2 regions of the Allobranchiibius huperziae genome follow, and region 2 is predicted to be linked to the other one. Evidence: predicted binding sites of a transcription regulator. Region 2 holds the regulator's gene; the other holds the start of a gene.
The links. Region 2 encodes Rex, which represses fermentation and respiration genes when NADH is low (regulators of the CRP and FNR family bind a similar motif). Its sites were predicted from a motif close to CTTGTGAANNNNTTCACAAG; they were not measured.
Positions count from the first base shown of each region.

Region 1: the regulator Rex is predicted to act here: its motif matches at 6,393-6,412, upstream of HNR15_RS14105 (geranylgeranyl reductase family protein).

Region 1 covers NZ_JACCFW010000001.1:2,973,648-2,988,403, reverse strand. Annotated here, with positions in the region: gene menD (2-succinyl-5-enolpyruvyl-6-hydroxy-3-cyclohexene-1-carboxylic-acid synthase) at 1-1,506, shown strand, start outside; gene HNR15_RS14130 (FMN-binding negative transcriptional regulator) at 1,493-2,104, shown strand; gene HNR15_RS14125 (glutathione peroxidase) at 2,167-2,655, opposite strand; gene HNR15_RS14120 (isochorismate synthase) at 2,742-4,019, opposite strand; gene HNR15_RS14115 (lipase family protein) at 4,118-5,449, opposite strand; gene HNR15_RS14110 (demethylmenaquinone methyltransferase) at 5,605-6,300, shown strand; gene HNR15_RS14105 (geranylgeranyl reductase family protein) at 6,431-7,753, shown strand; gene HNR15_RS14100 (NADH-quinone oxidoreductase subunit A) at 7,830-8,198, shown strand; gene HNR15_RS14095 (NuoB/complex I 20 kDa subunit family protein) at 8,257-8,811, shown strand; gene HNR15_RS14090 (NADH-quinone oxidoreductase subunit C) at 8,897-9,703, shown strand; gene HNR15_RS14085 (NADH-quinone oxidoreductase subunit D) at 9,700-11,055, shown strand; gene nuoE (NADH-quinone oxidoreductase subunit NuoE) at 11,052-11,897, shown strand; gene nuoF (NADH-quinone oxidoreductase subunit NuoF) at 11,894-13,225, shown strand; gene HNR15_RS14070 (NADH-quinone oxidoreductase subunit G) at 13,222-14,756, shown strand, end outside.
Region 2 covers NZ_JACCFW010000001.1:501,435-516,190, reverse strand. Annotated here, with positions in the region: gene HNR15_RS02490 (type I glutamate--ammonia ligase) at 1-334, shown strand, start outside; gene HNR15_RS02485 (N-acyl homoserine lactonase family protein) at 342-1,085, opposite strand; gene HNR15_RS02480 (DUF4229 domain-containing protein) at 1,109-1,342, opposite strand; gene ccsB (c-type cytochrome biogenesis protein CcsB) at 1,348-2,346, opposite strand; gene resB (cytochrome c biogenesis protein ResB) at 2,343-3,965, opposite strand; gene HNR15_RS02465 (cytochrome c biogenesis CcdA family protein) at 3,965-4,714, opposite strand; gene HNR15_RS02460 (TlpA family protein disulfide reductase) at 4,720-5,310, opposite strand; gene HNR15_RS02455 (histidine phosphatase family protein) at 5,307-5,954, opposite strand; gene hemL (glutamate-1-semialdehyde 2,1-aminomutase) at 6,036-7,349, opposite strand; gene HNR15_RS02445 (MarR family transcriptional regulator) at 7,540-8,016, opposite strand; gene hemB (porphobilinogen synthase) at 8,061-9,035, opposite strand; gene HNR15_RS02435 (bifunctional uroporphyrinogen-III C-methyltransferase/uroporphyrinogen-III synthase) at 9,035-10,711, opposite strand; gene hemC (hydroxymethylbilane synthase) at 10,708-11,700, opposite strand; gene HNR15_RS02425 (glutamyl-tRNA reductase) at 11,697-13,001, opposite strand; gene HNR15_RS02420 (redox-sensing transcriptional repressor Rex) at 12,998-13,678, opposite strand; gene HNR15_RS02415 (glutaredoxin family protein) at 13,859-14,101, opposite strand; gene HNR15_RS02410 (lysophospholipid acyltransferase family protein) at 14,098-14,756, opposite strand, start outside.

The DNA.
Region 1 (14,756 bases), 2.5 Mb from region 2:
GTCGTCACCAGCGGCACGGCCGTGGCCAACCTGCATCCCGCGGTGCTCGAGGCCTCGCACGCCCAGGTGCCGATGCTGATCCTGTCGGCGGACCGGCCGCCCGAGCTGCGCGGCACCGGCGCCAACCAGACCACCGATCAGGTGCACATCTTCGGTGGCGCGACACGCTGGTTCCACGACCTGGGGACGCCCGACGAACGACCCGGGCAGGGCGATCTCTGGCGATCCGTCACCTCACGCGCAGTTGCCATGTCTCGCGGCCTTCCGTCCGGGGACGCCGGGCCTGTGCATCTCAACGTGCCGCTCCGGGCACCGCTGGTCCCCACCGGCGGCAGTGAGTGGATCGACTCCCTGGAGGGCCGTCCCGGCGGCGCGCCGTGGTCCGTGACGACCCCGGCGACCCCCGACGGCGGCGACACGATCGCGGCGGTGCCGCGCACGTTGGCGGTGCTCGGCGACCTCCCCGATCCCGCGCAGGCCGCACGCTTCACCCGGTTCGCCGAATCGGCCGGATGGCCGCTGCTGGCAGAGCCGTTCGGCACCTTCGACAGCCCGCGGACCCTGCCGCACGGACCGCTGCTGTTGCAGGCCACGGACTGGGTGCGAGCGCATCTGCCCGATCGCGTCCTGGTCGGCGGTCGCGTGACCCTGGACCGCGCCGTCGCCCAGTTGCTGCGCCACCCGGACGTCGAGGTGGAGGTGGTCGCACCCGGCGGGGTGTGGGCCGACCCGTCGCACGCCGCGCGTCGCGTGCACGGGTGGGGAGCACTGGACGCCGGTCATGGGTCGGTCGCCGGTTGCGCCGACCGGGTGTGGGCCGACGCCTGGATGTCGGCCGGCGAACGGCTCGCCACCGAAGCGGGACCGGTCATCGACCGGTCGTGGCCGAGCGGTCTGGCGGCGGCACGCGTGATCGCCCACGCCCTGCCGGAGGGGTCCGGGCTCTTCGTCGGGTCCTCGAGCGCGGCCCGCTACCTGGACCTGGCCCGAGACTCCCGCCAGGTGGCCCGCGACGTGGTGTCCGTCGCCAACCGCGGCCTCGCCGGAATCGACGGATCGGTCTCCAGCGCCATCGGATTCGCACTCACCCGCGGCGGCCGACCGTCGTACGCCGTGCTCGGCGACCTGACCTTCGCCCACGACGCCAACGGGCTGCTCATCGGCCGCGGCGAGCCGCGACCGGACCTGACGATCGTGGTGCTCAACGACGACGGCGGGGGCATCTTCGGCACGCTGGAGCCGGGTGCCGGCGCCTCCGGCGACTCCCTCGCCGGTGTCGACGCGTCGTACGAACGGGTCTTCGGCACGCCTACGGGGGTGTCGATCGCGACGCTCTGCGCGGCGTACGGCGTGCCGTGGGAGCTGGTCGACGATGCCGACGGCCTCGCTGCGCGGATCGGCAACCCCGGCGCAGGGATTCGCGTCGTCGAGGTGCACTTCGATCGTGCGCAGCAACGTGCCCTGCAGGAGCGGCTCTTCGAGGTGGCAGCCGATGTACTCCCCTGAACACAACCGGGTCGACGAGCAGGAAGCGCGCGACTTCGTGGCAGCCGCCGCTGCCGGCACGCTGATCACGGTGGGCGCCGATGGCACGCCCGACGCGACCTTCGTGCCGGTGCTGTGGGAGGGCGACCGGGTGCTCGCGCACCTCGCCCGGGCCGGCGAACAGTGGTCACGGGTGGTCGACGGATCGCAGGCGCTGCTGGTCGTGCAGGGGCCGCACCGCTACATCACGCCGAGCTGGTACGCGTCCAAGCGCGAGCACGGCCGCGTGGTGCCGACCTGGAACTACTCCGCCGTGCAGTTGCGCGGCACCGTGCAACTGCACGACGACGCCGCCTGGACCCTCGACATGGTCACCCGGCTCACGCAGGCGCACGAGTCGCCGCGCGAGCGGCCCTGGGCGGTCGACGACGCCCCGGCGAAGTGGGTCGACGGGCGGCTGCGCGCCATCGTCGGCATCGAGATCGCGGTGAAGTCGGTGCAGGCGCGGGCCAAGTGGAGCCAGGACAAGGACGCCGCCGACCGCGCCGGCGTGCTCGAAGGGCTGGCGGGCGAGGGCGACGAGGAGTCAGCCGACCGCGTACGCCGCGGCCGCCTGTGAGAGCAGCGGTTGTCAGCGGATCTCTGGTGTCGGCGCCACGACGACGCTGACAACCGAGGGGGTCAGGCGGGGGCGGCCAGCGCCGCTTCGATGTCCGAGGCGATGTCGGCGGGCTTGGTGGTGGGGCCGTAGCGCTTGATGACCTGGCCGTCGCGACCCACCAGGAACTTGGTGAAGTTCCACTTGATGCGGCTGCCGAGCAGGCCGCCCTTCTGCTTGCGCAGCCACTGGTAGAGCGGGTGCGCGCCGTCGCCGTTGACCTCGATCTTGTCGAACATCGGGAAGCTCACGCCGTAGTTGGCCTGGCAGAACTCGCCGATCTGCGCAGCGTCACCGGGATCCTGGGAGTTGAACTGGTTGCACGGGAATCCCAGCACGACCAGACCCTCGCTGCCGAACCGCCGCCACAGCGTCTCCAGTCCCTCGAACTGCGGTGTGAAACCGCACTTGCTCGCGGTGTTGACCACCAGCGCCACCTTGCCGTCGTAGAGCGACAGGGGCTGCTCCTGACCGGCGAGGGTGTCGGCGGTGAAGTCGTGCAGTGTGGTCATCGAGGCGTCCTTCGTGAGGGGAGTACAGGGGCTTGTACGACGTTCGGTGCGGGGACGATCCCGGATGCCGCGGGCGGGGGACCGGGTCAGTCCGCGAGAGCCTCGCGCATCGGCAGCAGCTTGGATTCGGACTCGGCCAACTCGGCGTCCGGCTCGGAGCCCGCCACGATCCCGCAGCCCGCGTAGAGCCGCATCCGGGTGGGATCGTCCGGGTCGAGCTGTCCGCTGCGCAGGGCGATGCCCCACTCGCCGTCGCCGCTCGCGTCGAGCCATCCGACCGGGCCGGCGTAGCGGCCGCGGTCGAGGTGCTCCAGCGAAGCGATCACCGCCGCGGCGGCGTCGGTGGGTGTGCCGCAGACCGCGGCCGACGGGTGCAGCGACTCGGCCAGCGTGAGCGAGGTGGTGTAGTCCGCCAGCACCCCGACCACGTCGGTCGCCAGGTGCATGACGTTGGGCAGGTGCAGCACGAACGGCGACTCGGGCACGTTCATCGAGGAGCAGTGCGGGCGTAGGGCGTCGGCGACCGACCGCACGGCGTACTCGTGCTCCTCGAGGTCCTTCGAGGAGCGCGCGAGCGAGCCGGCGAGCGCCAGGTCGTGCGTGTCGTCACCGGTGCGCTGGATGGTGCCGGCCAGGACCCGTGAGGTGACCAGGCCCTTCTCGCGGCGTACGAGCATCTCCGGGGTGGCGCCGATGAGACCGTCGACGGCGAAGCTCCAGGTGTTCGCGTAGCGGGCCGCCAGCCGGCCGATCAGCCACCGCGGGTCGATCGGCGCCTCGGTCTGCGCGATGACGTCGCGGGCCATCACGACCTTGTCGACCTCGCCGGCGAGAATCCCGCGTACGGCGTGCGCGACCGCCTGCGTCCACTGCTCGCCGCTCAGGGCGCCGTCGGCGAACCGGGCCGCACCCGGTCCGATCGGTGCGGGGGCCACGTCGGGTGCCGGGTTGGGTTCGAGACGGTCGCTGATCCGGGTGACCCACGCGATGCCGCCGCGCCGTCCGACCACGGTCGAGGGCACGATGAGCGACCCGCCGGACGGGGAGTCGGGTGCGAAGGCGAACGACCCGAACGCCACCAGGCCCGCTCCGGGCAGGTCGACCTCGGAGCGGCAGATCGCACTGGTGGTGACCTCCTGCCACCAGTCGGCCGCGTCCCGGAAGCGCTGCGTCCCGCTGGTGTCGATCTGCGCGGCGCGGCCCCAGCCGACCAGCCCGTCTCCACTGCGGATCCAGCTCACGACATCGCCGGACGGCACGCCGTCGGGGATCAGGCGGGCCAGGTCACCGGGGTCAGGGATGCGGGTGGTGCGGACCACCAGGTCGGGAATGCCGAGGGGTCCAGCGGCCACGAGCGACGTCACGACCGATCACCCTAGCCCGGCCGGATGCGCCGCCTTCAGGCACCGACGACGAGCGGGCCAGCGGCGGTCGCCGCGGGCCCGCCCTCCTCGATCGTGGATCAACCCGCGGTCGGGGCCTGCGGGGTGAGCGGGTTGCCGGTGGGGATCGAACCGCAGCTGCTCGGAGCCTTCAGTCCGGCGAACCGGGCATCCAGCCACGCCAGCGCGGTCGGTGCCCAGAGCGCCGCCGTCGGGATGTGGCTGGTCAGGGGGTACGGCGTCCACTGCACCGAGCTGTTGCCGGTCGAGCAGTACTGGCGCGCGAGGGTGCGCACGTCGCCGGCGATCATCACGCCGTCGCCCTTGCCGATCCCGGGCTTGTCACCGGAGGTGCCTTCGGCCCAGCCGCCCTCGCCCTGCGAGATCGACAGCGGGACGGTCGGCGTGGGCCGCGAGCCCAGGTTGAGCTTGTTGACCGCGGTGACGAACGCGGGGATCGAGTTCGGGTCGGCGTACTGCGGCTTGACCAGCTGCCGGTAGGTGAGGCCGGGGTACTGCCCGAGCACGTTCGCGATCGACGCGTTCTGCAGCTTCGTGAAGAGCGAGGCGCCGTAGGCACTGAGGTAGGGCTGCAGGTTCAGGTTGTACGCCCGGGCGACGCCGATCAGGGCCATCGGGGCGATGCCGGCCCAGATGGAGCTGCCGCTGACGTATCCGAGGTTGTGCGCCGGGTCGACCAGCAGGCCGCCCTCGGTGGCGCCGATGAGGTTCTTGTTGACGTCGGGGGCGTAGCTGGGTGCGAGCGCCGCCGCCCAGTTGGTGGCGATCGCGCCGCCGGAGTAGCCCAGCAGCCCGACCTCGGCCGACGGGGAGACACCGGTCGCCGAGGAGGCCGTGACCGCCCGGATGGAGTCCAGGGTGTTGGTGCCGTACTCGGGGCCGGCCGCGAAGTCGGCCTTCTGGCCCTGGGTGTCGGCCACGATCACCGGGTACCCCTGGAGCAGCTCCGGGGCTATGAAGAGCGCCTCGGCGTCGTTGATCGCGCCCCCCAGGGAGACGTCGCCCGCGATGGAGCGCGAGGGCGAGTCCTCGGGGTTGAGCGAGTCATAGAACGACTGGTAGGACACGACCTTGTCCGGGTTCGCGGTGACGTTGGGCTCGAGCACGGAGGTCACGTTGGCGACGGGGCGGCCCTGGGCGTCCGTGGTGCGGTAGAGCAGTTGCACGGCCTTGACGGGGGTGGGAATGCCCGCCACGTGGTAGGGGAGGGTCCGCGTCTTGAGCACGGTTCCCGGTGCGTACGACGACAACGGCGCGCTGCCGTCGTAGCTGTAGAACGCGTCGGTGCCGCTGGCGTGAGCGCTCGGCATGCTCACGCCGGCCCCTCCCGCGACGGCTGCTGCGGCCACGAGGGTGGCGAGGGTTGCTCGGGTCGGACGGCGGGTCTTCATGAACGCTCCAGGTGATCGGGGTCACACGATGCGCCCGAGGTTACCGCAGAGTAAGTAGAGGTGCTACCCGTCGGTAACGTCGTGGGGTGCCGTTCCTGGACCGCTTCGGCGGTACGGACGACGAGCCGGTCAGCGGCGTGCGGAAGGATGCGGGCATGAATCGCGCCAGCTTGGACAAGCAGCCGGCCGACGTCGCCCGGATGTTCGACGACGTCGCCAAGCGCTACGACCTGACCAACGACGTGCTGTCGCTGGGACAGGACCGGCGCTGGCGCAAGGTCGTCCTGGCCTCGGTCGATCCGCAGCCGGGCGAGACCGTGCTCGACATCGCCGCCGGAACGGGCACGAGCAGCCTGCCCTTCCAGAACCGCGGCGCCCACGTCGTGCCGGCCGACTTCTCGCTCGGCATGCTGCGCCAGGGGGTACGCACCTATCCCGGACTCGCGTTCGCCGCCGCGGATGCCATGCGGCTGCCCTTCGCGGACGCCGTCTTCGACGCGGTCACGATGTCCTTCGGCCTGCGCAACGTCTCCGACCCGGTCGTCGCGCTGGGGGAGTTCCTGCGGGTGACCAAGCCGGGCGGGCGCCTGGTCGTGTGCGAGTTCTCCATGCCGACCAACCCGGTCTTCCGCAAGGTCTACTCGGAGTACCTGATGCAGGCGCTGCCCAAGATCGCCCGCCGCGTGGGGTCGAACGCCGAGTCGTACGTCTATCTGGCCGAGTCGATCCAGTCCTGGCCGGACCAGGGGGGACTGGCCGGCCTGTTGCAGGACGCGGGCTGGTCCAGCGTCGAGTGGCGCAACTCCAGCGGCGGCATCGTCGCGATGCACCGCGGGCACAAGGCGCCCTGACCGGGTCGTGGACTCCGGTGAGCGCCGTCCTCAGGTGGTTCTTAGGGGGCCCTCAGTTCGCGAACGAACGACGCGGTCGTAGAGTTCAGACGCTCGTGAAAACTGTCACAAGACCTCCCAAGGACGCCCCGTGAGCCAGTCACTGTCGGGCGGCGCGCTCACCACGTCCGCTCCGGAAACCGCCGATGTCATCGTCGTCGGCGCCGGTCCGGGTGGATCGTCGGTCGCCGCCTACCTCGCGATGGCCGGGCTCGACGTCCTGCTGCTGGAGAAGACGCACTTCCCGCGGGAGAAGGTCTGCGGCGACGGGCTCACTCCGCGCGCGGTCCGGGAGCTGGTCAGCCTGGGCATCCCGATGCCCGAGGACGACGGCTGGATCAAGAACAAGGGCCTGCGGATCATCGGCGGCGGCATGCGACTGCAGCTGGACTGGCCGGACAACGCCAGCTTCCCGCCGTACGGCCTCGTGCGCACCCGCCAGGACTTCGACGACATCCTGGCCCGGCACGCGGTCAAGCAGGGCGCACAGCTGCGGCAGGGCGTGAACGTCGTGGCGCCGGTCCGTGGCGCGAACGGGCACATCGTCGGGGTCGAGGCCAAGGAGATGGGCGTCGACGGGCGCGCCACGGGAGCCACCATGAGCTACCGCGCTCCGCTGGTCATCGCCGCGGACGGCAACTCCAGCCGCCTCTCGCTGGCGATGGGCCGCGAGAAGCGCGAGGACCGCCCGATGGGCGTGGCCGTCCGCGCGTACTACACCAGCCCCCGGCACGACGACGACTACCTGGAGTCCTGGCTGGAGCTGTGGTCCAAGGACGCGCAGGGCAAGCGCGTGCTGCTGCCCGGTTACGGCTGGATCTTCGGCGTCGGCGACGGCACCTCCAACGTCGGCCTCGGCATTCTCAACACCTCCTCCGCGTTCGGCAAGACCGACTACAAAGAGGTCATGCGGCAGTGGGTCGCCACCATGCCGGAGGAGTGGACCTACAACGAGGAGACCATCACCGGCCCCATCAAGGGCGCCGCGCTGCCGATGGGCTTCAACCGCCAGCCGCACTACGCCGACGGGCTGCTGCTGGTCGGCGACGCCGGCGGGATGGTCAACCCGTTCAACGGTGAGGGCATCGCGTACGCGATGGAATCGGCCCGTCTCGCGGCCGAGGTGGTCGCCCAGGCGTTCGCCCGCACCGACGACGCGAGTCGCGAGCGCGTGCTCCTCAGCTACCCGCAGGTGATGCGCGACGCGCTCGGCGGCTACTACACGCTGGGCCGGATGTTCGCCAAGATGATCGGCAACCCCGACGTCATGCGACTGGCGGTCAAGTACGGCCTGCCGCGCAAGACGATGATGCAGTTCCTGCTGAAGGTGATGGCCAACCTGGGGGACACCACGGGTGGCCGGATCGACGACAGGGCCCTCGCCCTGCTGTCCCGGATGACACCGGCGGCATGATGGACCCCAGTGCGCCCGTCGTCGGGTGGATCGGTCGTAACCTCGGGCTGGCCCGGGACTTGGTGAAGGAGCCCGTATGAACCACTACTCCTACTACCCGCTGCTGATCTTCGCCGCCCTCGGCACCGGCTTCGCGGTCTTCTCCGTGCTCGGCGCCGCGGGACTCGCGGGACCCAAGCGCTACAACCGCGCCAAGGCCGACGCGTACGAGTGCGGCATCCAGCCGAGCCCGCACGCCGATGGCGGCGGCCGGGTGCCGATCAAGTACTACCTGACCGCGATGCTCTTCATCGTCTTCGACATCGAGAGCGTCTTCCTCTACCCGTTCGCGGTGAACTTCGACCGGATGGGTCTGTTCGCGCTGGTCGAGATGGTGCTCTTCGTGATCACCGTCTTCGTGGCCTACGCGTACGTGTGGCGCCGGGGTGGCTTGGAATGGGATTGAGCGCGGCACAACACATGCATGAAATGTCGGGCACGACAATGCGAATCGAAGTGTGAACATGGGTATCGAAGAGAAGCTCCCGGCCGGATTCCTGCTCAGCACGGTCGAGCAGGTGGCGGGCTATATGCGCAAGGGCTCGGTGTGGCCGGCGACCTTCGGCCTCGCCTGCTGCGCGATCGAGATGATGGCGGTCGGCACCCCCGACTACGACATCGCGCGTTTCGGGATGGAGCGTTTCAGCGCCACCCCGCGCCAGGCCGACCTGATGATCGTGGCGGGCCGGGTGAGCCAGAAGATGGCGCCGGTCGTGCGCCAGGTCTACGACCAGATGCCCGAGCCCAAGTGGGTCATCTCGATGGGTGTCTGCGCGAGCTCTGGCGGCATGTTCAACAACTACGCGATCGTGCAGGGTGTGGACCACATCATTCCGGTCGACATCTTCCTGCCGGGCTGTCCGCCCCGCCCGCAGATGCTGCTCAACGCGATCCTGGAGCTGCACAAGCAGATCCAGGGCATGAAGTTCGGTGTCAACCGGGTCGCTGCCGCCCGCGCCGCGGAGGCCGCAGCGCTCGAGGCGACGCCCACGCACGCGATGAAGGGGCTATTGGCGTGATGACAGCGAGCGGGTACGCCGGGTTCGCCGCGCTGGAAGGCGCGAATGGAGTGAGCGCGGAATCGCGCCCAGGGGGTACGGCCTGATGAGTGACGACGCGAAGCCGGTCGCCGGCAACCCCGCGACCGGACCGGTGAAGGAGCCGTCCGGCGGCCCCGTCGACCGGACGACGGCCGACCAGGAGGGCGCGGTCCAGCCGCGTGAGCACCATGACGTCGGAGACGCGGGTCCCGTCGTCGTGGCGCAGCGCGAGGGCATGTTCGGCTCCTCCCTCGGCAACGACACCACCGGGTACGGCGGCTTGCAGCGCCCGGTGCTCTTCCCGGGCAACACCGAGCGGCCGTTCGGAGGCACGTTCGACCTGATGGCCGACGCGCTGGGATCGGCGCTGCGAGAGGCCGACTCGTCGTACGACGAGGCCGTCGAGCGCACCGTGGTCTCCCACGACGAGCTGACCCTCTTCGTACGCCGCGAGCACCTGCCCGCGGTCGCCCGCGCCCTGCGCGACGAGCCCCGCCTGCGCTTCGAGATGTGCCTCAGCGTCTCGGGCGTGCACTACCCGCAGGAGACCGGCGCCGAGCTGCACGCCGTTTACCACTTCCTGTCGATCACCAACAACAGCAGGCGGATCCGTGTCGAGGTCGCTGTCGCCGACAGCGACGCGCACATTCCGAGCATCGTCTCGACCTACCCCGGTGCCGACTGGCACGAGCGTGAGACCTGGGACATGTTCGGCATCATCTTCGACGGTCACCCCGCCCTCACCCGGATCCTGATGCCGGACGACTGGCCGGGTCACCCGCAACGCAAGGACTACCCACTGGGCGGCATCCCGGTGGAGTACAAGGGCGCCACCGTGCCGCCCCCGGACACGCGGAGGTCCTACCGATGAGCACCACTGCCCAGCAAGACGCATTCGGAGCCACGACCCCGGACGCCGGCGTCGACGAGAGCACGCCCGTCCTCAACGCCGTCGGCGGCGACTGGGACGACCTGGTCGACGAGGCCGCTGCCCTCCACGAGGAGCGGATCGTCGTCAACATGGGTCCGCAGCACCCCTCCACCCACGGAGTGCTCCGGCTCATCCTCGAACTGGACGGCGAGACCGTCACCGAGGCGCGGGCCGGCATCGGCTACCTGCACACCGGCATCGAGAAGAACATGGAGTTCCGCACCTGGACCCAGGGCGTGACCTTCTGCACGCGCATGGACTACCTCATGCCGACCTTCAACGAGACCGCGTACTGCCTCGCGATCGAGAAGGCGCTCGGCATCACCGACCAGATCCCGGCGCGCGCCAGCGTCATCCGCGTGATGATGATGGAGCTCAACCGGATGGGCTCGCACCTGGTCGCCCTCGCGACCGGCGGTATGGAGATGGGCGCGACCACGGTCATGACCATCGGCTTCCGCGAGCGTGAGCGCATCCTGCAGGTGTTCGAAGCCGTCACCGGGCTGCGGATGAACAACGCGTACGTACGCCCCGGCGGCGTCGCGCAGGACGTGCCCGAGGGCACGACCGACCAGGTGCGCGAGATCATCCCCGAGCTGCGTCGCGGTCTCGGCGAGCTCGAGGCGCTGCTCAACGAGAACCCGATCCTCAAGGGCCGCACCGTCGACGTCGGCTACCTCGACCTCACCGGGTGCATGGCGCTCGGGATCACCGGTCCGATCCTGCGGGCCGCCGGGCTCCCGTACGACCTGCGCAAGGCCGAGCCGTACTGCGGCTACGAGACCTACGAGTTCGACATCCCCACGCGCGACAGCTGCGACGCGTACGGCCGGTTGCGGGTGCGCATCGACGAGATGCACCAGTCGCTGCGGATCGTCGAGCAGTGCATCGAGCGCCTCGACGCTGAACCGGGCCCTGTGATGGTCGCCGACAAGAAGATCGCCTGGCCGGCCCAGCTGTCGGTCGGCTCGGACGGTCAGGGCAACAGCCTCGATCACATCCGCGAGATCATGGGCGAGTCGATGGAGTCGCTCATCCACCACTTCAAGCTGGTGACCGAGGGCTTCCGCGTGCCGCCCGGCCAGACATACGCCGCCGTGGAGAGCCCCAAGGGCGAGCTCGGCGCGCACATCGTCTCCGACGGCGCGACGCGCCCCTACCGGGCGCACTTCCGCGACCCGTCGTTCAACAACCTGCAGGCGGTCGCCGTGATGGCGGAGGGCGGCTCGGTCGCCGACGTCATCGTGGCCGTCGCCTCCATTGACCCTGTGATGGGTGGAGTAGACCGATGACAGACGCACACGTGGAGGCTCCGTTCCACGAGCTGACGCCGCTGCACGCCAGTGAGACGCCGTACGACGAGGAGACGCTGCGCGCCCTGCACGCCGACGCCGACCTGGTGGTGGCGCGCTACCCGCAGAAGCGCTCGGCGCTGCTGCCGCTGCTGCACCTGATCCAGAGCGTCGACGGCTACGTGACCGGCCGCGGCGTGACGTTCTGCGCCGAGAAGCTGGAGCTGACCGATGCCGAGGTCAGCGGCGTGGCGACGTTCTACACCCAGTACAAGCGCCACCCGAACGGCGAGTACACCGTGGGCGTCTGCACCAACACGCTCTGCGCGGTCATGGGCGGCGACCTGATCTTCGACACGCTGAGCGAGCACCTCGGGATCGGGCACGACGAGACCACCCCGGACGGCAAGGTCACCCTGGAGCGGGTCGAGTGCAACGCCGCGTGCGACTACGCGCCCGTGGTGATGGCCAACTGGGAGTTCATCGACAACCAGACGCCCGCGTCGGCGACGCAGCTGGTCGACGACCTGCGCGCCGGCAAGGAGGTGCGCCCCACCCGGGGAGCCTCGAAGGTGTGCAGCTTCAAGCACGTCTCCAGGGTGCTGGCAGGCTTCAACGACGGACTGGCCGACGAGGGTGTCGGCGCCGGCGGGCCGTCCCTGGAGGGATTGCGCCTCGCCAAGGCCGACGGCTTCGACCCGTACGCGTCCTCCGGTGAGATCCGGGGCGACTCAGATGCCGAGAGCCCCGCCGACGCACCGGCACCGGGCCTGGCAGGCTCCACCGACACCCCAGCGAACCCCGCCGACAGCAAGGCCGGCGAGAAGGCGGGCCCAGCATGAGCACTCCGCTGACACCGATTCTGACCCGCTTCTGGGATGAGCCCCAGAGCTGGACGATGGACACCTACCTGCGCTACGAGGGCTACCAGGCGCTCGACAAGGCCCTGACGATGACCCAGGAGGAGCTGGTCGACGCGACCAAGTCCTCCGGTCTGCGCGGCCGCGGCGGCGCGGGCTTCCCGACCGGCATGAAGTGGGGCTTCCTGCCCAAGCCGGACGGCGGACCCCGCTACCTCGTGGTCAACGCCGACGAGTCAGAGCCGGGCACCTGCAAGGACACCCCGCTGATGCTCGCGGCGCCGCACTTCCTCATCGAGGGTGTCGCGATCACGTCGTTCGCGATCGGCTGCCACCACGCGTTCATCTACCTGCGCGGTGAGCTCGTGCACGTCTACCGTCGCCTGCTGAAGGCGGTCGAGGAGGCGTACGCCGCGGGTCACCTGGGCAAGGACATCCACGGCACCGGCTACGACCTGGACGTCACCGTGCACGCCGGCGCCGGCGCGTACATCTGCGGTGAGGAGACCGCGCTGCTGGACTCCCTGGAGGGCCGGCGCGGTCAGCCGCGCCTCAAGCCGCCGTTCCCCGCCGTCGAGGGCCTCTACGCCCGCCCGACCGTGGTCAACAACGTGGAGTCCATCGCCTCGGTGCCCTCGATCGTGCTGCACGGCGCCGACTGGTTCTCCGCGATGGGCACCGACAAGTCCAAGGGCTACGGCATCTTCAGCCTCTCCGGGCACGTCACACGGCCGGGTCAGTACGAGGCGCCGCTCGGCATCACGCTGCGCGAGCTGCTCGACATGGCCGGTGGTATGCGGAACGGCGCGAAGCTGAAGTTCTGGACCCCCGGCGGCTCCTCGACGCCGATCTTCACCGACGAGCACCTCGACGTCCCGCTGGACTTCGAGTCGGTCGCGGCCGCGGGCTCCATGCTGGGCACCCGCGCGCTGCAGATCTTCGACGAGTCGGTGTCGGTGGTCCGCGCCGTCAGCCGGTGGATCGACTTCTACGCGCACGAGTCCTGCGGCAAGTGCACGCCGTGCCGTGAGGGCACCTTCTGGCTGAAGCAGATCCTCACGCGCCTGGAGCACGGGCAGGGCACCACGGAGGACATCGACAAGCTCGTCGACATCTGTGACAACATCCTGGGCCGCAGCTTCTGCGCGCTCGGCGACGGCGCCACCAGCCCGGTGACCTCCGCGGTGCACTACTTCCGCGAGGAGTTCGAAGCCGGCACGCACACCCCCTGGTGGGAGGCCTTCCCGCCGGAGCGCTCCGTCCTGTTCGACGTTCCCGCCCGAGAGATCAAGGAGGCCGTGTCCGTATGACGACACTCACCTCGCCCGCCGGCGGCGGCAACGCCGTCGACAAGGGTGGGAACGCCAGCCCTGCGCCCACGGCGCCCGACGCCGTCAGCCTGACGGTCGACGGCGTCCCCGTGAGCGTGCCCAAGGGCACCCTGGTGATCCGCGCGGCGGAGCAGGTCGGCATCCAGGTGCCGCGCTTCTGCGACCACCCGCTGCTGGACCCGGTCGGCGCCTGCCGCCAGTGCCTGGTCGACGTGTCCACCAAGGGCCCGGACGGCTCGATGCGACCGATGCCCAAGCCGCAGGCGTCCTGCACGCTCGAGGCGACCGAGGGCATGGCCGTGCAGACCCAGCACACCTCGCAGGTCGCCGACAAGGCGCAGCAGGGCGTGATGGAGCTGCTGCTCATCAACCACCCGCTGGACTGCCCGGTCTGCGACAAGGGCGGGGAGTGCCCGCTGCAGAACCAGGCGATCAGCAACGGTCGTCCGCGCAGCCGCTTCGACGACGTCAAGCGCACCTACCCCAAGCCGATCAACATCTCTTCCCAGGTGCTGCTGGACCGCGAGCGCTGCGTGCTGTGCGCCCGGTGCACCCGCTTCTCCGACCAGATCGCCGGCGACCCGTTCATCGCCCTGATCGAGCGCGGCGCGCTGCAGCAGGTCGGCATCTACGAGGAGAAGCCGTTCGAGTCCTACTTCTCCGGCAACACCGTCCAGATCTGCCCGGTCGGCGCGCTCACCGGCGCGGCGTACCGCTTCCGGTCCCGCCCGTTCGACCTGGTCTCGACGCCGAGCGTCTGCGAGCACTGCGCCAGCGGTTGCGCGACCCGCACCGACACCCGCCGCGGCCACGTGCTGCGCCGGATGGCTCTGCTCAACCCGGCCGTCAACGAGGAGTGGAACTGCGACAAGGGCCGCTGGGCGTTCACGTACGCCGACGCCGCCGACCGTCTGCAGTCGCCGCTCGTGCGTGGAGCCGACGGTGAGCTGCGGGTCGCCGGATGGCCCGAGGCCCTCGAAGCCGCTGCCGCGGGACTGTCCGCGGCACGTGAGCACGGCGGTGTCGGTGTCCTCACCGGCGGCCGCATCAGCGCCGAGGACGCCTATGCCTACGGCAAGTTCGCGCGTCTCGTGCTCGGCACCAACGACGTCGACTTCCGTGCCCGGCCGCACTCGGCCGAGGAGGCGGCGTTCCTCGCTCACGGTGTCGCCGCCACCGGACCGGGTGCGCCCGGTGCCGTGACGTACGAGGACCTGGAGCACGCGTCGTCCGTCCTCCTGCTCGGGCTGGAGCCCGAGGAGGAGTCGCCGATGATCTTCCTGCGACTGCGCAAGGCCTCCCGCAAGGGCATGGCCGCCGTGCTGTCCGTGGCGCCGTTCGCGACCCGCGGCCTGGCCAAGATGGGCGGCGTGCTGATCCAGGCCGCCCCCGGCACCGAGGCCGAGGTCGTCGAGGCGCTGAGCGCCACGACCGGTGAGCTCGCCGAGCACGGCGCACGGCTGACTGGTGACTCGATCATCCTGGTGGGTGAACGACTGGCGACCGTCCC
Region 2 (14,756 bases):
CATCGACCCGTCCGCCGGCGTCTACGCCGCGAGCGCGGCGGTGTTGGCGCTCGCCCTCGAGGGCATCACCGACGGCACGTCGTTGCCCGCCGAGGTCGACGAAGACCCCAGCGGATGGAGCGACGAGGACCGGGCTGCGGCCGGGGTGCCCCTGCTACCCGACGACCTGGCGACCGTCCTGGCGGCGCTCGACGGATCCACGCGCGCCAGGCGGCTGCTGGGCGACGACATCGTCGACGCCACGGTCGGCGTACGACGGCACGAGCTCGACACCTACGGTGACCGGGAACCGGAGGAGGTCGCCGAGCTGTTCCGGCTCGCCTGGTCGATCTGACGCCGGCTCAGCGATAGGAGTCGTGTGGCGCGAGACGCAGGGACTGGGGCCGCGACCGGTCGTGGCCGTAGATCAGCAGCCCGCCCGTCGCGTCGGCCAGCTCCCGTAGTGAGTACGCGCTGCGCCGAGCCGCCACCGGGTCGTGATGGGCCGTCCAGTCGTCCCGCTCGAAGCTGCTCGCGACGTGCACAGCATCTCCCGCGAGGATCACCGTCCCGGTCTGCGGGAGCTGCACCACTACGGACTGATGACCGGGCGTGTGTCCTGGAGTGGGCAGCACCCGCACCCCCGGCGCGACCTCGGCCGGGCCGTCGAGCAGCTCGTACGCCAGCTGCGGCAGGTCCCAGAACCGCGCCGGGTAGTCGGGGTTGTCGCGCGCGAAATCGACCAGGGCACGCTGCACGAAGCACCGCGCGTGCGGGAAGAGGTCGTTGTCGCCGGCGTGGTCGAAATGCAGGTGGGTGTTGACGACGTACCCGACGTCCGCGGGCGTCAGACCGAGCTCACCGAGCCGGTGGGTGAGCGTGTCCGCAGGAGTCATCACCCCGCGCAGATCGCCCTCGGAGTCCGTCCCCCGCCAGGCCAGGTCCGCGTCGTAGACGTGACCCCGGTGCATCCCCGTGTCGACGAGCAGGTGGGCGCCGTCGGCGAGCCGCACCAGGTACGCCGAGACCGGGAGCCGCAGACGTGACCCGCCCGACCGGGGCGCCACGGTCGAGGCGGTGCAGCCGCACACCCCCAGGTCGAGCACCCACAGCTGCTCGGCGCAGGAGGTCAGTCGTCGTCCTCGGCCGTGCGCATCGCGTCGGCCTTCTCGCGCTTCTTTTCGACCCGGCGCTCGACCTGGGCGGCGAACCGCTCACGAGGCACCCGCAGGGCGTAGACCGAGATGACCGCGGACACCACTGCGGAGATCACCAGCAGCGGCCAGCCGCGCAGCTGGCAGAACCACAACGCGATGAGGACGAGGAAGAACGTCGACAGGCGCAGGAGGGTGTAGCGGGCCATTCAGGTCACAGCCCCGAATAGGAGTGCTGGCCGACGAAGTAGACGTTGACGACGCCGTAGTTGATCAGGATCGCGGCAAAACCGGCCAGCGCGATGTACGCCGCCTTCTTGCCGGACCAGCCGGCCGTCGCGCGGGCGTGCAGGTAGGCGGCGTAGACGACCCAGATGACGAGCGTCCAGACCTCCTTGGGGTCCCAGTTCCAGTAGTGGCCCCAGGCCTCCTGCGCCCAGATCGCCCCGGCGATGAGCGTGAAGGTCCACATCGGGAACGCCACGATGAGCACGCCGTACGTCGTGCGGTCCAGCGACGCGGCGGACGGCAGCGCGTCCATCCACTTGAGGCGCTCGCGACCCGCCTCGCCCCGCTCGTCGCGCCAGTTCTGCACGAAGTAGGCCACGGTCAAGCTGAACGCCAGCGTCGACAGCGCCACGGACAGGGTCGCGACGGTGACGTGGATGGACAGCCAGTAGCTCTGCAGCGACGGCATCAGCGAGCTGGCCGCGGTGTAGTAGACGACGGCGGCGAGCATCTCGAAGAGCACGATCGGGCCGGTCACAAAGACGCCGAGCCAGCGGATGTCGGACTTCAGGCTCCACGCGAGGAAGAACACCATGGCGAACATGCAGCCGACCATGGAGAACTCGTACATGTTGCCCAGAGGCGGGCGACCCACCGCGATGGTGCGGGTGGCGACGGCGACGATGAGCAGCAGCGTGCCGAGCCAGGACAGCGACATGCCGATGCCGCCCCACTGCCGCTTCTCCGGCGTCAGCTGCGTGGTGGCGGGCGCGTCGACGAGCACGTCGCCGTCGGCCGTGGCCCGGGTCTGCGCGGCGGCGGAACGACGAGCCTCCAGACGCGCCGCTCGGTGCGGCGCACCGGCCAGGTCGAGCGCGAAGGAGACCATCGCCAGCGTGAGCACCAGCGCCGAGGCCCACAGGAAGTGGGAGGAGAGGGTGGCGACGCCCGTGTTGATGTGGTCGTTGCTGAAGTCGAGCTTCATGTGCGGGCACCTGCCTGAGTACGGAGCTGTACGTGCGTGCTGTCATCGCCGGCCACCGCGAGCGCCAGCCCGTCGATCGCCACCTGCAACCGCGGGTCCTCGCCCTTGGCAAGGCCGCCGACCCTGACCAGGCTACGCGCGGGATCCTGGGGGTCCGCCGACACCTTGACGAAGACCCGCCGGCGGCGCAGCGTCATCGACATGATCAGCCCGATCAGGCCGAGCAGCGCGCCGTAGAGCGCGGGCATCTTGCCGGGGTCGTGCCGGGTCGAGAGGCCCGCCCAGCGCTGCACGTTGTCGAAGGTGATCGAGCCCCGTCCGCCGGGCAGCTTCGTCGTCTGTCCGGGCTTGAGGACGATGCGCAGCGGCTGCTTGGCCTGGGCGCCGGTGCCCTGCACCTGCTTCATCGCCGAGGTGTCGAGCGTGTAGACCGACTGCGGAGCGTTCCCCGGGAAGAGGTTGCCGACGTACATCCCGAGCACCAGCGCGGGGTCCTTGGGCGCCGGGAAGGTGGAGACCGGTCCGAGGGTGTCGGAGAACGCCGCGGTCGGTAGGAAGAAACCGAAGAAGCCCATCTGCTTCGCAGCAGGCAGCGACGACACCTTGATCGCGCCGGTGGACTTGTAGTTGTTGTCCTGGGACAGGAACGGCGTCTCCTGCCGGTAGAGCACGTTGCCCTTGGCGTCGCGCACGGTGATCATCGGCGCGTAGCCGTTGCCGAGCAGGTAGACCGAGCTGCCGCCGATCGGCAGCGAGTGGTTGACGGAGATCACCTCGCGCTTGGACTTGCCGTTCGTGCCGGTGACCGTGGTGTACGCGGTGAAGTGGCGCGGCTGGCCGTACTGCGGCGACGTCGGCGGCACCTTGTCCTCGAACGACACGTCCAGGCTGTTCAGGCGGATCGACCACGGGCTGAACTTCGAGTCGTCGACGAGCGGCCCGAGGTTCTCGGTGTCGTAGCCGCCGCTGTTGGAGAAGCCCTGGCCGACCGGCACGATCACGTCGGCGCGCCATCCCCACAGGTGCCCCGCGGCGACGGCCAACACAACCCAGATCAGGCACGAGTGGAAGATCAGGTTGCCGGTCTCGCGCATCCGACCGGCTTCCGCCGCGATGGACCACGACGACTGCGCACTGCCCTCGACGGTCTCGTCCTCGCGCACCCGGTAGCGCTTGCGCTTCAGCACCTCCCGCGCGCGGTCGAGCACGACGTCGGCCGGTTCGTCGACGCTGCGCTCGACGTACGCCGGCAGTCGCGACAGGTTCTTCGGCGTCCGCGGCACCGGCGCCCGCAGCGTGCGCAGGTGGATGCGGATGCGCGGGATCACGCAGCCGATGAGCGAGATGATCAGCAGGATGTAGATCGCCGCGAACCACGGCGACGTGAAGACGTTGAAGAAGCCCAGTCGGTCGAGCCACGGCGCCAGGCTCGGGTGGTTGGTCTTGTACGTCGCGACGCGGCCGGCGTCGATGCCGGTCTGCGGGATGATCGACCCGGGGATCGCCGCGACCGCCAGCAGCAGGAGCAGGAACAGCGCCGTGCGCATCGAGGTCAGCTGCCGCCAGAACCATCGAGCGGTCCCGAGCGGGCCGAGCCGGGGCTGGGTGATGGTGCTCATCAGATCGCCGGCTCGAACGCGCCGTTGCCGACGAGCTGTGTCTGGATCCAGGCCACGAAGTCCTCCCAGAGACCGCTCACCATGAGCACTCCCACGATGAGCATCAAGGTGCCGCCGACCAGCTGCACCGCCCGGTGGTGGTCGCGCAGCCAGCGCGACGCGCGTTCGGCACGGGACCATCCCGCGGCGATGAGCACGAAGGGGATGCCGAGCCCGATCGTGTAGCAGACGGCGAGCAGTACACCGCGCGGCACCGGCCCGCCCTCATGGCCGAGCGGGGCCGCCGCGACCTGGATCGCGCCGTAGACCGGACCGACGCACGGACTCATCCCGAGCCCGAACACCACTCCGAGCAGCGGTGCGCCGAACAGGCCGGCGGCGGGGCGCCAGCTGACCGGCAGCCCGCGTTGCCCGATGAATCCCAGGTAGACCAGTGCCAGCAGGATGACGACGACCCCGCCGACCCGGGTCACCAGACCCAGGTGGTTGCGCGTCAGGTCCAGCGCCCAGTTGAGGGCGATCGAGATGCCGACCAGGACCACGCCGAAACCGAGCACGAACAGCAGCGCGCCCGAGACGAGTCGGGTACGGCGGCGTTCGTCGGTCAGACCGGTCACGTAGGCGAGGAATCCGGGCACCAGCGGCAGCACGCACGGCGAGGCGAAGGACACCAAGCCGGCGACGAGAGCGAGCCCCACCGCGAGCGGGAGGCTGCCGGTGGCCACGACCTGCTGCACGTCGGCTGACATCGCCGTCACTTGCCGGACAGGGTGTCGTCGACCAGGCCCACCAAGGTGGTGCTGTCGACCGGTCCGGTGACCCGGGCCGCCACGCGGTGCTGGGAGTCCAGCACGAGGGTGGTCGGCGGGCTGTTCTTGAAGTTGCCGCCGAGCGCGGCGATCGTTCGGCCGTCGCCGTACTGCAGCGACGGATAGGTCATGCCCCGCTCCCGCGTCGTCGCGAGCGCGGTGTCGGCGCCCTCCTTGAAGTCCAGGCCCATCATCACGACCGGCTGGCCGCTGGCCTTCAGCTGCGTCCACGCCTTCTGCAGGTCGGCGAACTCCGTCTGGCACGGCCCGCACCATGAACCCCAGACGTTGAGCACGACGACCTTGCCCTTGGCATCGGCGCTGCTCGACCACGGCGCACCGGTCAGCTCCGTGCCGGAGACCGCGAGCGGCTTGCCTCGCTGCGCGACCGACAACTGCTCGACGGCGCCCCCACCGCCGGTGCCGCCGGCGTTGCGGGCCTGCCCGCCGATGGTGTTGCCTCCGCCACCGCTGCTGCACGCCGTCAGTAGGACGGCCGCGCACACCGCACCCGCGGTCAGACGTAGCGGCCTCATGCGCCGACCACCGCGGAGGCGAGGGGCAGCAGCGAGGCGGCCGGCTCGGCGTACGTCACCATCGTGACCTCCGGCCCGCGGAAGGTAAGGCTCGTGACCGAGGCGAGCGTGCACTCGCGGTTGCGCGGGTTGTGCCACAGGCGGCGGTGTTCGGCGTCGAGCCGCGAGATCCACACGGGCAACTGGTGACTCACGATCACTGCCTCCCGACCTTCGGCCTTCACCCGTGCATCGGCGATCGCCGCGCGCATGCGGGCGGCGATCTGTGCGTACGGCTCGCCCCAGGACGGCTTGACCGGGTTGACCAGCTTCGGCCAGAAGCGCGGTTGGAGCAGCTGACGGGGCGAGACGCCCACTGTCAGCCCCTCGAAGTCGTTGTCGGCCTCGATGACCCGATCGTCCAGCGTCACCGGCAGCCGGGCCACCTCGGCGAGCGGCTCGATCGTCTGCTGAGCGCGTTCGAGAGGCGAGGACACGAGGTGGGCGATGTCGTTGTCGGCGAGGTAGGCCGCGGTCATGTGCGCCATCCGCACGCCGAGCTCCGACAGCTTGAAACCCGGCATCCTGCCGTAGAGCACCTTGCCCGGGTTGTAGACCTCCCCGTGGCGCACCAGGTGCACGATCGTGCGGTCCCCTCCCGTCATGTCCCCCAGTTTCTCATCCATGTCTGTGTGGTTCGTGACCGCCGGGGCACCGCCGCGAACACGGCGCGCAGGGGCGGCGATTCAGGCCGCCGCTGCGGCAGCGGCAGCCGTCGGCAGCGCCGCGAGTACGGCGTCGACGGCCTCGTCGTCGTGCGAGGCGCTGACGAACCACGACTCGAACGCGCTGGGCGGCAGATGCACGCCCTGCTGCAGCATCGAGTGGAAGAACCGCCCGAACGCCGCCGTGTCCTGATCGCGCGCATCGTCGTAGTCGCGCACCCGCTCCTCACGGAAGAACACGTTGAACATCGAGCCGGCGCGGCCGATCACGTGGGGCACCCCGGCTACGTTCAGCGCCTCGGTGGCACCAGCGATCAGTGCGTCGCTGACCTGCGTCAGCCGGTCGTAGACCGCCGCTGTGCACCCGCGCAGCGTCGCGAGCCCTGCGGCCGTCGCGACGGGGTTCCCCGACAGCGTGCCCGCCTGGTAGACCGGCCCGTCCGGTGCGAGCCGGCTCATCAGCTCGGCCGACCCGCCGAACGCCGCCGCCGGGAAGCCGCCACCCATCACCTTGCCGAAGGTGAACAGGTCCGGTGCGCCGCCCTCGGGCTCGCCCTCCAGGCCGTACCAGCCGGCGGCCGAGCAGCGGAAGCCGGTCATCACCTCGTCGCTGATCAGCAGCGCCCCGTGTTCTCGGGTGATCCGCCGCAGCGCAGCGGTGAACCCGGGCTCCGGCGGCACCACGCCCATGTTGCCGGCGGCCGCCTCGGTGATGACGCAGGCGATCTCGTCGCCGTGCTCCGCGAACGCCGCCTCGACGGCGGACACGTCGTTGTAGGGCAGCACGATGGTCTCGTGCGCGCTGGAGACCGGCACTCCGGCCGAGTCCGGCAGCGCGAACGTCGCCAGCCCACTGCCGGCCGCGGCCAGCAGCGCGTCGACGTGGCCGTGGTAGCAGCCGGCGAACTTCACGACCTTGCTGCGGCCGGTCGCGCCGCGCGCGAGGCGCAGCGCGCTCATCGTCGCCTCCGTGCCGGAGCTCACCAGGCGCACCTGCTCCAGCGGCGCGACCCGGTCGACGATCTCGGCGGCGAGCAGGACCTCGTTCTCACTCGGCGTGCCGAAGGAGAACCCCTTGGCCGCCGCCTCCCGCACGGCCTGCTCGACGTCCGGGTGGGCGTGCCCGAGGATCATCGGCCCCCACGAGCAGATGAGGTCGACGTAGCGGTTGCCGTCGACGTCCGTGAGCCAGGGACCCGTGCCGGACGCCATGAAACGCGGTGTGCCGCCTACGGATCGGAAGGCTCGCACCGGCGAGTTCACCCCGCCGGGGATCACCGTGCGCGCGGTGCGCATCAACTCGTCGGACCGGGTGGTGGGCTGTGCAGAAGGCATGGCGCCATCCTCGCAGGCCCTGCGCCGCCCGGTTCGGCCCCCACCAGGGCCGGTCAGCGGGTGGCAGGTGGTCACCCTGTGTCCAGGTGGTCGCTCTGCGTCCTCGGCCAGTGCTGCAGCACTGGCCGAGGACGCGAACTGCGCACCCCGACACAGAGCGACGCGTTGCCGCGGTCGGGCAGCTGACGGGTCAGGCGACCTCGGTGTCCTTGCCGGTCAGATGCCGGCGTACGGCGTCCATCGCGTCGCCCAGCACCTCCAGGTCGCTCGCACCGATCTGCTCGATGAAGTGCTCGCGCACCCCCTGCACGTGCAGGCGTGCGGCGCGGCGCACGGTGTCCCATCCGGGCACCGTGAGGGAGAGGACCACACCGCGACGATCCTCGGGCGCGTCACTGCGCACGACCCACCCGCGACGTTCCAGACGGTTGGCGGTGTGGGTGACCCGGCTGCGGGACTGGATGATCAGGTCGGCGAGCTGACTCATCCGCATCGATCCCTCGGGGGCCTCCGAGAGCATCGACAGCAGCTCGTACTCCGCGAACGAGAGCCCGGCGCCCTGCAACTCGGTGTCCAGGCGCACTTCGAGGGCGCGGCTGGCACGTAGATAGGCGCGCCAGGCGTGCTGCTGTTCCTTGGTCAGCCAGACCTGGTCGGTGGCTGTCACGGACGCCCGCTCATGGCAGCCGAGCCTACCGCCGACCGACCTTCTCAGATGGCGGCTCGCAGGATCGTGGCGACCTCGACGGCGTAGTAGGTGAGGATGATCGACGCACCCGCGCGCTTGATGGACGTGAGCGTCTCCAGCATCATCCGGTCCCGGTCGATCCAGCCGTTGGCGCCGGCCGCCTCGATCATCGCGAGCTCACCGCTCACCTGGTAGGCGGCGACGGGGACGTCGACCTCACCGGCGACGGCGTGCAGCACGTCGAGATAGGGCAGCGCCGGTTTGATCATCACGATGTCGGCGTCCTGCGCCAGGTCGAGAGAGACCTCGCGCAGCGACTCGGTGAAGTTGGCCGGGTCCTGCTGGTAGGTCGCGCGGTCACCCTGCAGGGCCGAGTCGACGGCCTCGCGGAACGGCCCGTACGCCGCTGAGGCGTACTTGGCGGCGTACGCCAGGATGATCGTGTCGGTGAAGCCCGTCTCCTCCAGGGCCGCGCGGCACGCGGCGACCTGGCCGTCCATCATCCCGGACAGCCCCAGCACGTGGGCGCCCGCGCGGGCCTGCGCCAGCGCCATCTGCGCGTAGAGCTCCAGGGTGGCGTCGTTGTCGACGCGACCACGGTCGTCGAGCACTCCGCAGTGCCCGTGGGAGGTGAACTCGTCGAGGCACAGGTCGGACATCAGGACCGTGCTGTCACCCAGCTCGTCGCGCAGGCGGCGCAGCGCGACATTGAGAATGCCGTCCGGATCCGTTGCGCCCGAACCAATCTCGTCGCGGTGCTCGGGCACGCCGTAGATCATCAATCCGCCGACGCCGGCCGCGACCGCATCCCGTGCCGCGACCACGAGGGAGTCCAGACTGTGCTGCAGCACGCCCGGCATCGAGGCGAGCGGGACCGCGTCGGCCAGGCCCTCTTTGACGAACATCGGCAGCACCAGATCGGCCGGGTGCAGCCGCGTCTGTGCCACGAGCCGCCGGACCGCCGGGGTCTGGCGGAGCCTGCGCGGGCGGTGCTCCATCAGGCCTTGGCCTTGCGCCGCGCCGCCGTACGCCGCTCGCTCGGACGGCGTACGTCGTCGCCCGCCTCGGCGGCGGACAGCGCGAGGCCGCGGCCGTAGTCGGCCAGGGCGTCGACCAGTGACGCGGCGGAGGGCTCGGCGGCCAGGACGTCGACCCGCAGGCCGTGCTCCTCGGCGGTCTTCGCGGTCGCCGGGCCGATACACGCCACCACGGTGGACGTGTGCGGCTTGCCCGCGATGCCCACCAGGTTGCGCACGGTGGAGCTGGAGGTGAAGAGCACCGCGTCGAATCGACCGGACTTGATCGCCTCGCGCACCTGCGGAGCCGGCGGAGCGGCGCGCACCGTGCGGTAGGCCGTCACGTCGTCGACCTCCCAGCCCATCTCCTGCAGGCCGGCCACCAGAGTGTCGGTGGCGATGTCGGCGCGCGGCAGGAAGACCCGGTTGATCGGATCGAGCAGGTCGTCGTACTCCGGCCACCCCGCGAGCAGTCCCTTGGCCGACTGCTCACCGTCCGGCACCAGGTCCGGCTCCAGCCCCCACTCGCGCAGGGCATCGGCCGTGACTCCCCCGACGGCGGCGATCTTCAGCCCGGCGAACGCGCGGGCGTCCAGACCGAACTCGGCGAACTTCTCCTTGACCGCACGCACCGCGTTCGCCGAGGTGAAGCCGATCCACTCGTAGCGGCCGGTGACCAGGCCCTTGATGGCCCGCTCCATCTGCTGCGGGGTGCGCGGTGGCTCGACGCTGATGGTCGGCACCACATCGCTGGCCGCACCGAACGACGCCAGCCGCTCGGTCATCGTGCCGGCCTGCTCCTTCGTGCGCGGCACGAGGACGTTCCAGCCGAAGAGCGGCTTGTTCTCCCACCAGGACAGCTGGTCGCGCAGCGCCACGGTGCCGCCCACGACCGCGACGGTCGGCGCGTGCACCTTGTCGGCGCGGATCGCATCGGCCGCTTCGGCGAGGGTGGTGACCTGGGTGGCCTGCTCGATCAGGGTGCCCTGCGAGGTGAGCGCGACACCGGTGTCGCCGTCCCGCCCGGCCGCGAGCAACCGGCCCAGCGCGTCGGCGATGTTCTCGGTGGCACCGAGCAGCACGACGGTCGTGTCGTCGCCGGCGGAGCGCTCCCACACGACCTTGCCGTCACCGGCACTGATGACGTGCACAGCACGAGTCGCGTTGTTGGTCAACGGGATTCCAGCGTACGACGGCACCGCGGACACCGCGCTGACGCCGGGCACGATCTCGAAGGGGATACCGGCCTTGCGCAGGGCGACCGCCTCTTCGGCCAGACCGTTGAACATCGCGGGGTCGCCGTCCATCAGGCGGACCACCAGGGTCTCCTCGGAGGACGGGTCGCTCGGCGACGCCTGTTTCGCGGCGCGCACGACGAGCTTCGCGCGGGAGGCGTGGGTCAGCGGCTGGCCGGCCTCGCCGTGTCCGGCGTCGACGATCTCCACGTCGGCGCGGGCGTAGGGCGCGACGAAGTCCTCGCGCGCGATCCGGTCGATCACGATGACGTCGGCGCGACGCAGCAGGCTGACGGCCCGCGTGGTCAGCAGTCCGTGGTCGCCGGGGCCCGAGCCGACGAAGGCGACAGTGGGCAGGGCCTTCACGGCCTTGGCGCCCTTCGCCGTGCCGCTCTTGCGATTCGATGCAGTGGTGGTGCTCACGATTCACGCTCCGCAGCGTTTGTTGGGACGAGGTCTTCGGGGTGGGTGGGGAACGCATCCGGTTTCGGAGGCGCCCCTGGAGGTATGACGTCGGCGGCACCGTCCTGGAGCAACAGCTGTGCCAGTTCGATACCCAGCCGGGGGGCGGCCTCAATCGGGCCGGTGACGGATCGGCGCAGTTCGAAACCGCCGTCCTTGCTACCGACGAACGCGCGCAACGAGATCATCAGAGAACCGTCGAGCTCCTCGACGACCTCGGCCAGCGCCCCGATCGGCGACGAGCAGCCCGCTTCCAGCGCACCGAGCAGCGCGCGTTCGGCAGTGACCGCGGCACGGGTGTCGGGGTCGTCCAGGGGCGCGAGCGCCGCGCGCAGCTCCGTGGCGTCCTCGCGGACCTCGAGCGCCAGCGCGCCCTGACCGGGAGCCGGCAGCATCTGCAAGGGGTCGAGGACCTCGGTGATCGCCGCGGTACGACCGATCCGTGCCAGCCCGGCGCGCGCGAGGACGACGGCGTCGACCGTGCCGCTGGTCACCAGCGACATGCGCGTGTCGATGTTGCCGCGGATCCCGCGCACGGCGAGTCCGAGCCCGAGGGCGTTCAGCTGCGCGGCCCGCCGAGGCGAACCGGTGCCGACGACAGCGTCCTGGGGCAGCTCGGCGAGCGTGAGTCCGTCACGGGCGACGATGGCGTCGCGGGGATCCTCACGGGACGGGATGGCGGCGAGCACCAGGCCCGGTTCCGGCTGCACCGGCAGGTCCTTCAGCGAGTGGACCGCGAGGTCGACCTCGCCGGCGAGCAGCGCGTGGCGGATCGCGGCGGCGAACACGCCTGTGCCGCCCATGGTCTCCAGGGGTGCGCGATTGGTGTCGCCCTCGGTGGTGATCATCACCAGCTCCACCTCGTGGCCGCGGTCGCGCAGCAACTGCGCCACGCTCTCGCTCTGGATGGTCGCGAGCGCACTGCGCCGGGTGCCGAGTCGCACCATCATCGGCGATCACCGTCCGACAGCCGCGGGACCCGCGAGACGCGGGCCTCGTGCGGGTCGAGGTCGAAGAGGGTGCGCAGCAGCGCGGCGTAGTCCTGTCCGTGCTCCTCACCGGCGAGCTGCTTCATCCGTACCGTGGGCGTGTGCAGGATCTTCTCCGTCACCCGGTGCAGGGTCTGGCGGACCTGCGCCGCTTGCGCATCGGTCAGCTGCAGGCGACCGACCAGCCGGTCCATCTCGGCGTCGACGACGTCCGCGGCGCGCACCCGCAGCGCGGAGACGGTCGGCACGACCGCGGCCGAGCGGCGCAGCACCAGGAACTCCGCGACCTCGGCGGTGACCAGGTCCTGTACGACGCGCAGCGAGTCGCGCTGCGGGCCGTCGGCGGTGGTCCGGGCGCCGAGCTCCTCGAGCGTCACGAGCGTGACGCCGTCGAGCTCGCCGCACGCGGGGTCGATGTCGCGCGGCAGCGCAAGGTCGATCAGCACCATGTGCCGGGCGGGCGGGCCGTCGGCGGTCAGCAGGTGCGGCACCAGGATGTGGCCCACGGCACCGGTGCAGGAGATCACGATGTCGGCCCCGGCGAGGGCGTCGGTCAGCTGCGCCCAGGGTCGCGCGATCGCTCCGGTCGCGGCGGCCAGTCGCTGCCCGTGCTCAGGCGTGCGGTTGACGATCGTGAGGCCGCCGACGCCGGCGCGGGTGAGGGTGTGGGCGGCGAGGGCGCTCATCGAACCGGCGCCGATGACGACCGCGGACTGCGCGGACAGTGCGCCGAGGTGCTCCTGCGCGATGCCGAGCGACTGCTCCACCAGCGACCGGCTCACGGTGTCGAGGTCGGTCTCGGCGTGCACGCGCTTGCCCACCCGCAGGGCGTGCTGCACCAGCTCGGACAGCGACGAGCCGAGCCGCCCGGCGTCCTGGGCGGCCCGCATCGAGGCGCGCAACTGACCCAGGATCTGGCTCTCGCCGATGGCCATCGAGTCCAGCCCCGCGGCGACGGAGAAGAGGTGGGCGACGGCCCGGTCCTCGAAGTGCACGTAGAGGTGGTCGCGCAGCGCGGGCAGCGGCATACCGGTCACCGCGGCGAGCGTCTCGCTGATCGAGGTGACCGCACCGTGGAAGGTGCCGACCTCGGCGTACAGCTCGGTGCGGTTGCAGGTCGACAGCACGAGCAGCTCGCTGACGTGCTCATTGCCGACCAGGGACTCCCCGATCCGGTCCTGCTGCACGTCGTTCAGGACGACGCGCTCCAGCGTGGCGATGTCGGCGGTGCGGTGGGAGATGCCGATGACGATGACGCTCATCCGCTGGCCTCGATCCCGTCGGCGCCGAGGCGGGCGTCGTCCTTGCCGCGCTGCTCGTGGAAGGCCAGGATCTGCAGCTCGGTGGCGAGGTCGACCTTGCGCACCTGGGTGTGGGCCGGGACGTTCAGCACGCCGGGCGCGAAGTTGAGGATGGAGCGCACGCCGAGAGCCACGACGGCGTCGGCGACCTCCTGGGCGGCGACCGGCGGCGTGGAGATGACCGCGATGACCTGCTCGGTCACGCTTGCCGCGAACTGCTCGAAGTCCACGACCTGCATGCCGGCGATCGTGGTGCCCACCACGGCGGGGTCGCGGTCGACGAGCCACTGCACCTTGAAGCCGCGGGTGGCGAAACCGCTGTACGCCGCGAGCGCGTGCCCGAGGTTGCCCATCCCGATGATCGCGACCGACCAGGGGTGCTGCAGGCCGAGCTGGCGGGTGATCTCGCTGGCCAGCCGCTCCACGTCGTAGCCGACGCCGCGCACGCCGTACGAGCCGAGGTAGGACAGGTCCTTGCGCAAACCAGCCGAGCGGACGCCCGCGATGGTCGCGAGCTCCTCGGAGGACACGACCTCCACACCAGCGGATACGAGGGGGTGCAGAGCACGCAGATAGCCCGGAAGTCGAGCTACCGTCGCGTCCGGGATGTCCCGCCGCGTCATGGGGTCGGTCGTCAAGGGCGCTCGACTCCTCCCGAGGTCGGCAGGCCCTATATCAAACGCCTGCGCAGAGGAAGTAATACCCCCTGACCATAAGACTTTGTGAAGGCATGCACAAAATCGCTCTGGAGCGCTGAAAGTGCTAGGCGGTACTACACCTGCTGCATCTCGCGGGCGTTCGGGCGAAGAGTCGGGGGCTCAGGCCAGGGCGGCGCGCAGCCGCTTCTCGTCGACCCGCCAGTAGTCGTGCTGGGCGCCGTCCACCAGCGTGACGGGGATCTGTTCGGCGTACTGCTCGCGCAACGCCGGATCATCGAGGATGGAGATCTCCACCCACCCGACGCCGGTGTCGGCCGCGACCGCGGCGATGACCGTGCGGGCATCGTCACAGAGATGGCACCCCGGCTTGCTGATGAGGGTGATGCGCGGCTCGTCGCTCACCAGAAGACCGAACGTCGTTGCAGCAGCAGCGAGTAGAGCGTCTGCTGGATGGTCTCGCGCACCTGGTCGGTCAGATCGAAGACCAGCATGGGGTCGTCGGCGGCCGCCGGCTCGAAGCTGTCGGTCGGGATGGGCGCGCCGAATTCGATGATCCACTTGCTGGGCAACGGGAGCAGACCGAGCGGGCCGAGCCAGGGGAAGGTCGGCGTCAGCGGGAAGTAGGGGAAGCCGAAGAGCCGGGCCAGGCTCTTGGCGTTGCCCAGCAGCGGGAAGATCTCCTCGGCGCCCACGATCGAGCACGGGATGATCGGCACGCCGGTGCGCAGCGCCGCGCTGACGAACCCGCCGCGACCGAAGCGCTGCAGCCGGTAGCGCTCGCCGAACGGCTTGCCGACGCCCTTGAAGCCCTCGGGGCAGACGAAGACCAGCTCGCCGGCGCGCAGCAGCCGCTCGGCGTCGGCGTTCGCCGCCAGCGTGGATCCGGACTTGCGCGCCAGATCGCCGAGCACCGGGGACTGGAAGACCAGGTCCGCGCCGAGCGCACGCGCGTACCGGTGGCCGGGCGTCTCGTCGTGGATGGCGACCTGGACCATCAGCCCGTCGACCGGCACCGTGCCGGAGTGGTTGGACACCACCAGCGCGCCGCCCTCGAGCG